DNA from 2 places in the Streptomyces sp. NPDC059247 genome. Region 2 is predicted to be linked to the other one. Evidence: riboswitches for the same ligand, from Rfam matches in the RefSeq annotation. Region 2 holds a riboswitch; the other holds the start of a gene.
What was found. A riboswitch is a leader RNA that binds a small molecule or an ion and turns the genes downstream of it on or off. The one in region 2 is predicted to bind cyclic di-AMP.
Positions count from the first base shown of each region.

Region 1 (5,179 bases), on a different contig from region 2:
CACCGTCGGCTCCCTCTCCGTCAACGGCGAGCGGGGCTTCCGGGACGGCTTCGCCCCGCTGCTGCCCGACACCGCGATCGAGCTGGGCGACCTCGACGCGCTGGAGCGGGAGCTGCGCGGGGGCGACGTGGCCGCCTTCGTCGTCGAGCCCGTCCAGGGCAAGGGCGTCCAGGAGTCCCCGCCCGGCTTCCTGCGGGCGGCCCAGGAGCTGCTGCACCGGCACGGGGCCCTGCTCGTCGCCGACGAGGTGCAGACCGGTCTCGGCCGGACCGGCGACTTCTACGCCTATCAGCACGAGGAGGGCGTCGAGCCGGACCTGGTCTGTGTCGCCAAGGCCCTCTCCGGCGGCTACGTGCCGGTCGGCGCCACCCTCGGCAAGGACTGGATCTTCAAGAAGGTCTACTCGTCGATGGACCGGGTCCTGGTCCACTCGGCGAGCTTCGGCTCGAACGCGCAGGCCATGACCGCCGGGCTCGCCGTCCTCTCGGTCATGGAGAACGAGGGCACGGTCGCCCACGCGCGCCGGATGGGCGACCTGCTCTCCGGACGGCTCAAGGAGCTGGTGCCCCGGTACGAGCTGCTGCACGAGATCCGCGGGCGCGGTCTGATGATCGGGATCGAGTTCGGCCGTCCGTCCTCACTGGGACTGCGCGGGCGCTGGACGATGCTCCAGGCGGCCCGCAAGGGTCTCTTCGCCCAGATGGTCGTCGTCCCGCTGCTCCAGCGCCACCACATCCTCACCCAGGTCTCCGGGGACCGTCTGGAGGTGATCAAACTGATTCCGCCGCTGGTCATCGACGAGGCCGACGTGGACCGGTTCGTCACCGCCTTCACCGCGGTCATGGACGACGCCCACGGCGGCGGCGGGCTGATGTGGGACTTCGGGAGGACACTGGTCAAGCAGGCGGTCGCCCAGCGCTGACCCGCCCAGCGCTGACCCGCCCAGCGCTGACCCGCCCGCCCTCGGGCCCCGGCCCGGGGGCCGCACCTCTCCGTGGCCGGGCTCGTACCGGCCTCGGGCTTTTGCCTCTGAGGCAAGAAACTTGCCTCAGAGGCACGATCCTGGCGGAATGGACGCATGGACCACGTCCCCGGGGACAACACCCCGGCCCCCGCCCTTCCCGACGTCCTGCCGGACGTCGCCCCGCAGCTGCGGGGCCTGCGCCGCCGCCGGGGACTGACCCTGGAGACCGCCGCCCAGCGCGCCGGTCTCTCGCCCGCCCACCTCTCGCGACTGGAGACGGGCAACCGGCAGCCCTCGCTGCCCATGCTGCTCGCCCTCTCCCGCATCTACGGTACGACGGTCTCCGAGCTGCTGGGGGAGACACCCCCCGAACGGGACCCCGTGGTCCGCGCCGGACGCTCCGAGCCCGTCGAGGCGGACGGCTGGATCTACCGGCAGGCGGGCAGCGCCGGGCGCGCCCTCCAGTGCCTGCGGGTCCACGTGCCGTACGCCACCCGGGCGGACATCGTGCGGGTCCACCCCGGCGAGGAGTGGATCCACGTCCTGGAGGGCCGGGTGCGGCTCGCGCTCGGCGAAGCCGTCCACACCCTCGATCCCGGGGACAGCGCGCACTTCGACTCGCTCACCCCGCACCGCATCGGCGCCGCGACCTCCAGCGGGGCCGAGCTGCTCTTCGTCCACACCCTGATGCAGAGCCCCGTCGCCGAGCTGTGCCTCGGCGACGGAACTCCGCACCGTCGCTGACTCCGCCTGACCCTTCCTCCGAAAGGTTCGACATGTCCGAGAAGCACGCACCGGTCACCGGCGAGGAGCGCGGTGAGGGCAAGTTCCCCAAGGGCCTGGTGCTCCGCCTCTTCGCGTACCTGGTGGCGGGCCACCTCTTCGCCGGCTTCCTGTACCTGCTCTTCATGCTGGGCGGGCAGAACCAGTAGCGCGGCCCGCGAGGGGCGGTGGGCCCGGCTCGCGGGCGGGGCGGCGAACCGGACCCCGTACGGGTCGCCGGGGCCGCTCCGTACGGGTCGGCGCGGTCCTGACGGTCCGGCTCAGACCTCGGTGAGCAGGCGTTCCCGCAGTCGGCCGAGGGTCTCCGGGGTCAGCTTGAGGCCCTCGGAGAGGTAGGTGTCCACCGAGCCCCAGGTCTCCTCGATCGTCTCGAAGGCGCCCCGCAGATACTCCACCCGCGCGTCGAACAGCGGGCTCAGCAGCTCCATCACCTCGGGCGACATGGCGTCGGGGGCGGTGGAGCCGCGGCTCACCTTGTAGCGGCGGTGCGGGTCGTTCGACTTCACGTAGTCGGCCTCGATCGCCGCGCGCTCGACCCCGAGGGCGAGCAGGGTGATCGCGATCGAGAGCCCGGCGCGGTCCTTGCCCGCCGCGCAGTGCATCAGGGCGGGGACGCTGTCCTCCGCGAGCGCGTGCAGGATGCGGCTGTGGTCGGCGGTCCGCTCGACCACCATCTTCCGATACGAATCGGCCATCCGGGCGGCGGCCTTGTCCTCGCCGAGGATCTCCCGCAGCTGGGCGATGTCCCCGTCCCGCACCAGCCGCCAGAACTCCTTGCCATCGGCCGGGTCGGTGAGGGGTATGTTCACGTTGCGCACGCCCGGAAGCTCGACGTCCGCCCCCTCGATGCGCACGTCGGCCTGGTTGCGGAAGTCGAACACGGTGTGCAGGTCCAGTGAGGCGAGGAAGGCGGCGTCCTCCTCGGTCGCGTGGGCGAGGTGGCCGCTGCGGAACAGGCGGCCGGGGCGCACCGCGCGCCCGTCCGTCGTCGGCAGGCCGCCCACGTCCCGGAAGTTGCGGACCTCGGCCAGCTCGGGCTCGTTCGCTTCGACGGGCGGGACCTGCGGCAGCTGCTGCGTCACGGATGCTCCTGGAGAATTGGCGTTCGGGGGTACGGCACGGGGCCGATTCCAAGGGTCAATCATCCCGGCATGACGAACGGGGCGCACCCCCCTGGATAGGAATGGGCGATCTGTCCGTATTCGCACGTTCCGGATAACGCGCCCTGATTGAAGATGAGATGGGAATCCGGGCGTGAGCAGCGTCATAGAAGTGACGGATCGTGCCCGGGGGCGCGACGCAATCGCCGTACGGAAAAAGGGAGTCGAAGGAGCGTCATCCACGGAGGGTGACCGGAATTCCGGTCCCGGGAGCGAGCGGAAGCGGAACTGATAAAGCATCGGCTTGTTCGCACCGAAACGCTCGTCTAGCGTCACCGTCAATCCGGTCGGACCGCCGAATCCTGCCACCGTCCGGAATTCCCACTCATCCCAAGCGTGGCAGGAGCGGGGGACCCAGGAAGTACGCCGGTCCCGCGACGCAGGACGGCTCGGGGTGAAGTCGCGCGAGAGCGCGGCCGGACATCTCCCGTCCGAACCCGACAGCTCACCTCGCAGGCGCCGGAGAGGAATTCGCCATGCCCGCGAAGGGTAAGCACCGCCGTCCCAGGAACAATCCCCTCACCCGGGGCATCGCCGCCGCCGGTACGGGAGGCGCCGTCGTCGCCCTCCCGCTCCTCGGCGCCACCGGGGCCCACGCCGCCGAGCAGGCGGCCCCGGCCGCCCCCGCGCGGACCGTCACCGCCGCCGCCCAGACCCAGGCCCCCGCCGCGGCGCCGGTCACCGCCCCGGCCACGTCGAAGACGTACGCCGTCGTCCGCGGCGACCACCTCTCGAAGATCGCCGCCGAGCACCACCTCGCCGGTGGCTGGCAGCGGCTCTACGCGGACAACCGCCAGGTCGTCGGCGAGAACCCCTCGTTCATCCTGCCCGGCATGAAGCTCACCCTCGGCGCCCGGAGCACCGCTCCCGCCGCCGCCCCGAAGAGCCCCGCCGAGGCCGCCCCGAAGACCCGGAGCGAGGCCCCCGCCCGGGACTCCGGCGACTCCACGCGCACCACCCGGAGCCCCGAGCGCCCGGCAGCCCAGGCCACCACCCCGGACTCCGGCTCGTCCACGACGCAGTCCTCCGGCTCCTCGACCCCCTCCTCCCCCTCCTCCTCCGGCTGGGTCAAGCCCGTCAGCGGCGGCTTCTCCACCCCGTACCGCGCCTCCGGCTCCATGTGGTCCTCCGGTTACCACACCGGTGTCGACTTCATCGCCTCCTCCGGCACCACCGTCCGCTCCGTCGGCGCGGGCACGGTCGTCTCGGCGGGCTGGAGCGGCGCCTACGGCAACGAGGTCGTCATCCAGCACGCCGACGGCAACTACTCGCAGTACGCCCACCTCTCCTCGCTCGCGGTCTCGGCGGGCCAGGCGGTCTCCGGCGGGCAGCAGATCGGCCTCTCCGGCTCCACCGGCAATTCCACCGGACCCCATCTGCACTTCGAGATCCGGACCTCGCCGGGCTACGGCTCCGACGTCGACCCGCTGGCCTACCTCCGCCAGCACGGCGTCTCCGTCTGACGCACCCGCTCCACCGGAGGCCCGGCACCCGTGGGTGCCGGGCCTCCGGCGTATTCCGGCTTGGCAATTTCTTTATCGGTGTCATATGTCACCCGGCGTCAACCCCTCCTTACGGTCGCGTAGGTCACATCCGAAAGGGAAGGATGTCGACCCGTGGCAGACGATTCGAGATCAACAGACAAGAACGCATTCGGGTCGTACGCGGCGATCGGTGACAGCTTCACCGAGGGCGTCGGAGACCCCGGGCCCGACGGGACGTACGTCGGCTGGGCGGACCGCTTCGCGGTGCTGCTCGCCGACCAGCTGCCGGAGCACGACGCCTTCCGCTACGCCAACCTGGCCGTACGCGGGCGCCTCCTCGACCAGATCGTGGCGGAACAGGTCCCCCGGGCGAAGGAACTCGCCCCCGACCTGGTGACCTTCTGCGCCGGTGGCAACGACATCATCCGCCCCGGCACGGACCCCGACGACGTCGCCGAGCGCTTCGAGCGCGCCGTCGCCGACCTGACCTCCGCCGTCGGCACCGTCATGGTGACCACCGGCTTCGACACCCGTGACATGCCCGTGCTCAAGCACCTGCGCGGCAAGATCGCCACGTACACCGCCCACGTCCGGTCCATCGCCGACCGCTACGACTGCCCCGTCCTCGACCTGTGGTCGCTGCGGTCCGTGCAGGACCGGCGCGCCTGGGACGACGACCGGCTGCACCTCTCGGCGGAGGGCCACACCCGGGTCGCGCTGCGCGCCGCCCAGGTCCTCGGGCTGCCGGTGCCCGCCGACCCGGACCAGACCTGGCCGCCGGTCCCGCC
Region 1 is NZ_JBHYZW010000001.1:391,711-396,889, forward strand. Features, by position in the region: gene ACFXGN_RS01735 (aspartate aminotransferase family protein) at 1-922, shown strand, start outside; gene ACFXGN_RS01740 (helix-turn-helix domain-containing protein) at 1,079-1,708, shown strand; gene ACFXGN_RS01745 (DUF6126 family protein) at 1,741-1,896, shown strand; gene ACFXGN_RS01750 (tyrosine-protein phosphatase) at 2,008-2,829, opposite strand; cyclic di-AMP (ydaO/yuaA leader) riboswitch at 3,220-3,379, shown strand; gene ACFXGN_RS01755 (peptidoglycan DD-metalloendopeptidase family protein) at 3,384-4,370, shown strand; gene ACFXGN_RS01760 (SGNH/GDSL hydrolase family protein) at 4,524-5,179, shown strand, end outside.
Region 1: it holds a riboswitch for cyclic di-AMP, as region 2 does, so the genes downstream of both, ACFXGN_RS01755 (peptidoglycan DD-metalloendopeptidase family protein) here and ACFXGN_RS17650 (C40 family peptidase) in region 2, are expected to answer to the same signal.

Region 2 (5,179 bases):
AGTTCGTCGTCCGAGGTCGCCAGGACGGCGAGCGCTTCTCCACGGGTCGGCGACTCGCGCCGCAGCCCCTTCTCCACCAGCGTGTTCAGCAGGTCCATAACCGTTGATCCTGTCCTACCGCCCGCCCCCGGGCCAAGGAGGAACCGAACAAACGGCCCCGAAGGAGGTGTGTGGATGACCACATCCCCACCCCGGCTTCCGTTGGCTAGGGTCTGTGCGCTGCCTACAAAAGGAACCCCGCATGTCACAGGCCGACGGGACCCGGGCCGTGGGCCCGCGCCGCACCGCGTTCGACTGGACCGAGGCCGAGGCGCGCCGCCGTGCCGACGCCGGTCTCGTCCGGGTGCTGCGGCCCCGCGCCGCCGAGTCCGACCTGCTGGACCTGGCGGGCAACGACTACCTCGGCCTGACCCGGAGGCCCGAGGTGACCGGGGCGGCGGCCGAGGCGGCGAACCGCTGGGGCGCGGGCTCCACCGGTTCCCGGCTCGTCACCGGAACCACCCGGCTGCACACCCGGCTGGAACGCGAACTCGCCGATTTCTGCGGCTTCGAGGCCGCCCTCGTCTTCTCCTCCGGCTACACCGCCAACCTGGCCGCGCTCACCGCGCTGGGCGGCCGGGACGCCCTGATCGTCTCCGACGCCTCCAACCACGCCTCGATCGTGGACGGCTGCCGGCTGGCGCGCGCCGAGACCGCCGTCGTCCCGCACTCCGATCCGGAGGCCGTGCGCAAGACCCTCGACGCGCATCCGGGGTGGCGGGCCCTGGTCGTCAGCGACTCCGTGTTCTCCGTCGACGGCGACCGGGCGCCGCTGTCCGCGCTCGCCGCCGCCTGCCGCGCGCACGGCGCCGGTCTGGTCGTGGACGACGCCCACGGCCTCGGCGTCCTCGGCGACGGCGGCCGGGGGGCCCTCCACGAGGCCGGGCTCGCGGGCGACGAGGACGTGGTGGCCACCGTCACCCTGTCGAAGTCCCTCGGCAGTCAGGGCGGCGCGGTCCTCGGCCCGGCCCGGGTGGTCGAGCACCTGGTCAACGCGGCCCGCACCTTCATCTTCGACACCGGTCTCGCCCCGGCCGCCGCCGGGGGCGCGCTGGCGGCCCTGCGCCTGCTGACGGCCGAGCCGGGGCTCGCGGAGCGGGCCCGTACGGTCGCGACCACCCTGCACCGGCTCCTCACCGGGGCGGGCCTGACGGCCGCCCGGCCCGACGCGGCCGTGGTCTCGGTGCGCGCCCCCTCCCCGGAGGCGGCGCTGCGCTGGGCGGCGGACTGCCGGGAGCGGGGGCTCGCGGTCGGCTGCTTCCGGCCGCCTTCCGTGCCCGACGGCGTCTCGCGGCTACGGCTCACGGCACGCGCGGACCTGACGGACGAGCGGATCGCGTACGCGGTGGAAACGATCCTGCGGACGGCACCGGCCGGCTGACCCGGCGGTCGGCGGCCCGGTCCGGTCCAGGGCCTTCGCGTTCACCGCTTCGGGCGACAGATGGGGACATATCTTGGGAGAACGCCTCCCGGCGCGGCCCGATCGGTGGCAGTCTGACGCGCAGTGCGATCCGGGGCAGCGGCCCCGGCGGGAAAGGGACGGCGTCGCCATGGCAGACCAGCAGGAAGCATCCGTCACTCTGCCGAGCGAACCCGCCTCGGTGTCCACGGCCCGGCGGTTCGTGGCGGAGGTTCTCGACGGCTGGGGCCTGGACGACGCCACGGAGACCGCGGACGCGATCCGGATCATCGTCTCCGAGCTGGCCACCAACGCCGTGCTGCACACCCTCGGCCAGTCGCCCACGTTCACGGTGGACCTCCGGCTCGACTGGGAGGAGCACCTGCACATCGGTGTCACCGACAGTCATCCGAGGCTGCCGCGCCGTCTGCCCGCCGCGGTCCAGCAGGACAACGGCAGGGGCATGGTCATCGTCAGGGTCCTCGCGGCGGAGTCGGGCGGACGTCTCTCCGTGACCCCGATCGAGGAGGGCGGCAAGACGGTCCGGATCTCCCTCCCGTGGATCCCCGCCCCGCTGGCCGGTCGCTGACGGGCCCGTGCCCGCCGGGGTGGGCACGACCCCTGAGCCGATGCGGTCGTCGGGGGCCCCGGGAGGGTGCCGGGCGGCCCGGGGCGGCTTCCGCGGGGGACGCGCGGTCGCCGGAGGGCGGCCCGGGTCCGTACGGGACGCGGCGGTGCCACCGCACCCCGCACGGACCGGCGCCGTCAGTTCCGCCGGATCGGCTCACGGACCGGCCGTCGGTTCCGCCGGATCAGCGGACGGACGGGCCGCCGGATCAGCGGACGCGGCCGTAGTAGATCTTCGACGACCAGATCTTGTCGAGCTTCACCCAGGACCCCGTCTTGGGCGAGTGCCAGATCTTGCCGCTCCCGGCGTAGATGCCCACGTGGTACACCCTTCCGCCGGAGTGGAAGAAGACCAGGTCCCCCTTCTGCCGTGAGGCGGCGGAGACGCGGGTGGTCCTGTTGTACTGCTGCTGCGCGGTGCGGGGCAGCGACTTGCCCGCCTTCTGGTACGCGTAGAGCGTCAGACCGGAGCAGTCGAACCTGGAGGGTCCGGCGCTCCCGTACCGGTACGGTGCTCCCTTCTTGGACGCGGCGACGCTCAGTGCCTTGTTCGCGTAGTTCGTCGCTGCCTGGGCCTCCGGCGCCGCACCGGGTGCGAGCAGCGTGCCGCCGACGGCGGCGAGAGTGAGAGCCGAGACGGCTCCGACCCGGGACAGCAGGGACGGGACGTGCATCTGCGCAGTCATGCGCAACCCTTCGTCAGCCGCCTGTGAAGGATGACCTGTCGGGTTCGGGCAGGCGAAGATGCCCGGCCGCGGGTGCGGCTTCACCCCAAGGGGCGGCCCCGCTGTGGGAACAGCGCGTACGCCCCGTAAAAATCGGGTCCTCCACTCCTGCCGGTCCAATCCTGTCGACCAGACGTCCGGGGCAGCGGCAGGACTCGGCGTCCGCCCGGACCGCCCCGCCGCGGCGGCGGGGGCTTGTCGTCGACAGGGATCTTGACCCACACCGGGGGTGAAATCCGAGTGGAAACGGCGATATGTGAGGCTCCTCACGACTGATCCATTCGGGTGGACAGGAGGGTTTCGTGATCATCGGAGTTCCCCCTGGCGAGCCCCGCACCAGCGATGGAACGTTCGATTCCGCCAGATGCGTACATCGGTGGCGCAAGTTGACCGGTCTGAATATCGACTCGTCGACTACTCCGAACGAGGGAGGGATTCTGCGATGCGCGTCGGCCGTCCGGCTCTCGACACGACACGGCCGGATGTCGATCCGTCAGGGGGAGGGCTCGGCTCCGCATGTGCCGTCACCGACCTGATGATCATGCGATCGCAAAGGCGTAGTTAACCAGCCGGAAAAACTTCCGCCCTAACGTGCAATGTCTGCCGGTGTGCCGCGTTCCGGCATTTCAACAAGGTGTTGAAGGTCGGTAGGGTCCGCAGCTGTCCGGGTCCCGTCCCGGCGGACGACTGTGAGGTGGAAGTGTGCAACTGAGCCCGCACGAGCAGGAACGCCTGCTCATCCATGTGGCCGCGGACGTGGCCGAGAAGCGCAGGGCGCGCGGGGTACGGCTCAACCACCCCGAGGTCGTCGCACTGATCACCGCCCATGTCCTCGAAGGCGCCAGGGACGGCCGCACGGTCGCCGAGCTGATGGCCTCGGGGCGCGAGGTGCTCACCCGCGACGAGGTCATGGAGGGCGTCCCCGAGATGATCCACGACGTCCAGGTCGAGGCCACCTTCCCGGACGGCACCAAGCTCGTCACCGTCCACGACCCCATCGTCTGAACGGACCGCCGCCGATGATCCCCGGAGAGATCCTGTACGCGGACGGCCCCGTCCCCCTCAACGAGGGGCGCCCCGTCACGCGCCTGACCGTGCTCAACGCCGCCGACCGGCCCGTCCAGGTCGGCTCCCACTACCACTTCGCCGAGGTCAACCCCGGACTCGAGTTCGACCGCGCCGCCGCGCGCGGGCAGCGGCTGCACATCGCCGCCGGAACCGCCGTCCGCTTCGAACCCGGCATCCCCGTCGAGGTCGAACTCGTCCCCCTCACCGGCCGCCGGATCGTTCCCGGGCTGCGCGGCGAGACCGCGGGTCCCCTGGACGCGAACGAAGAGGACTCCCGTGCCTGATCTGCACCGCGCCGTCTACGCCGACCTGTTCGGCCCCACCACCGGCGACCGCCTCCGGCTCGCCGACACCGACCTCTTCGTGGAGATCGAGGAGGACCGCAGCGGCGGCCCCGGACGCGCCGGGGACGAAGCCGTCTTCGGCGGCGGCAAGGTCATCCGCGAGTCGATGGGCCAGGCCCGCACCACCCGTGCCGAGGGCGCCCCCGACACCGTCATCACCGGCGCCGTGGTCATCGACCACTGGGGGATCGTCAAGGCCGACATCGGCATCAGGGACGGCCGGATCGTCGCCCTCGGCAAGGCAGGCAACCCCGACACCATGGACGGCGTCCACCCCGGTCTGGTGATCGGCCCCGAGACCGAGGTCATCGTCGGCAACGGCCGCATCGTCACCGCGGGCGCCGTCGACACCCATGTCCACTTCATCTCCCCGACCGTGGTCGAGCAGGCCCTCGCCACCGGCGTCACCACGCTCGTCGGCGGCGGCACCGGCCCCGCCGAGGGCACCAAGGCCACCACCATCACCCCCGGCCCCTGGCACATGGCCCGGATGTTCGAGGCCCTGGACACCTTCCCCGTCAACATCGGTCTGCTCGGCAAGGGCAACACCATGTCCCGGGAGGCCATGCACTCCCAACTGCGCGGCGGAGCCCTCGGGTTCAAGATCCACGAGGACTGGGGTGCCACCCCCGCCGTCATCGACGCCTGCCTCGACGTCTGCGAGGAGACGGGCGCCCAGCTCGCCATCCACACCGACACCCTCAACGAGGCGGGCTTCGTCGGCGACACCCTCGCCGCCGTCGCCGGGCGCACCATCCACGCGTACCACACCGAGGGCGCGGGCGGCGGGCACGCCCCCGACATCATCACCGTGGTCTCGGAGCCGAACATCCTGCCGAGCTCCACCAATCCGACCCGGCCGCACACCGTCAACACCATCGAGGAACACCTCGACATGCTGATGGTCTGCCACCACCTCAACCCGGCCGTCCCCGAGGACCTCGCCTTCGCGGAGTCCCGCATCCGGCCCTCCACCA
Region 2 is NZ_JBHYZW010000008.1:217,805-222,983, reverse strand. Features, by position in the region: gene bioB (biotin synthase BioB) at 1-98, opposite strand, end outside; gene ACFXGN_RS17660 (8-amino-7-oxononanoate synthase) at 242-1,420, shown strand; gene ACFXGN_RS17655 (ATP-binding protein) at 1,590-2,027, shown strand; gene ACFXGN_RS17650 (C40 family peptidase) at 2,275-2,751, opposite strand; cyclic di-AMP (ydaO/yuaA leader) riboswitch at 2,755-2,961, opposite strand; gene ACFXGN_RS17645 (urease subunit gamma) at 3,493-3,795, shown strand; gene ACFXGN_RS17640 (urease subunit beta) at 3,810-4,142, shown strand; gene ACFXGN_RS17635 (urease subunit alpha) at 4,135-5,179, shown strand, end outside.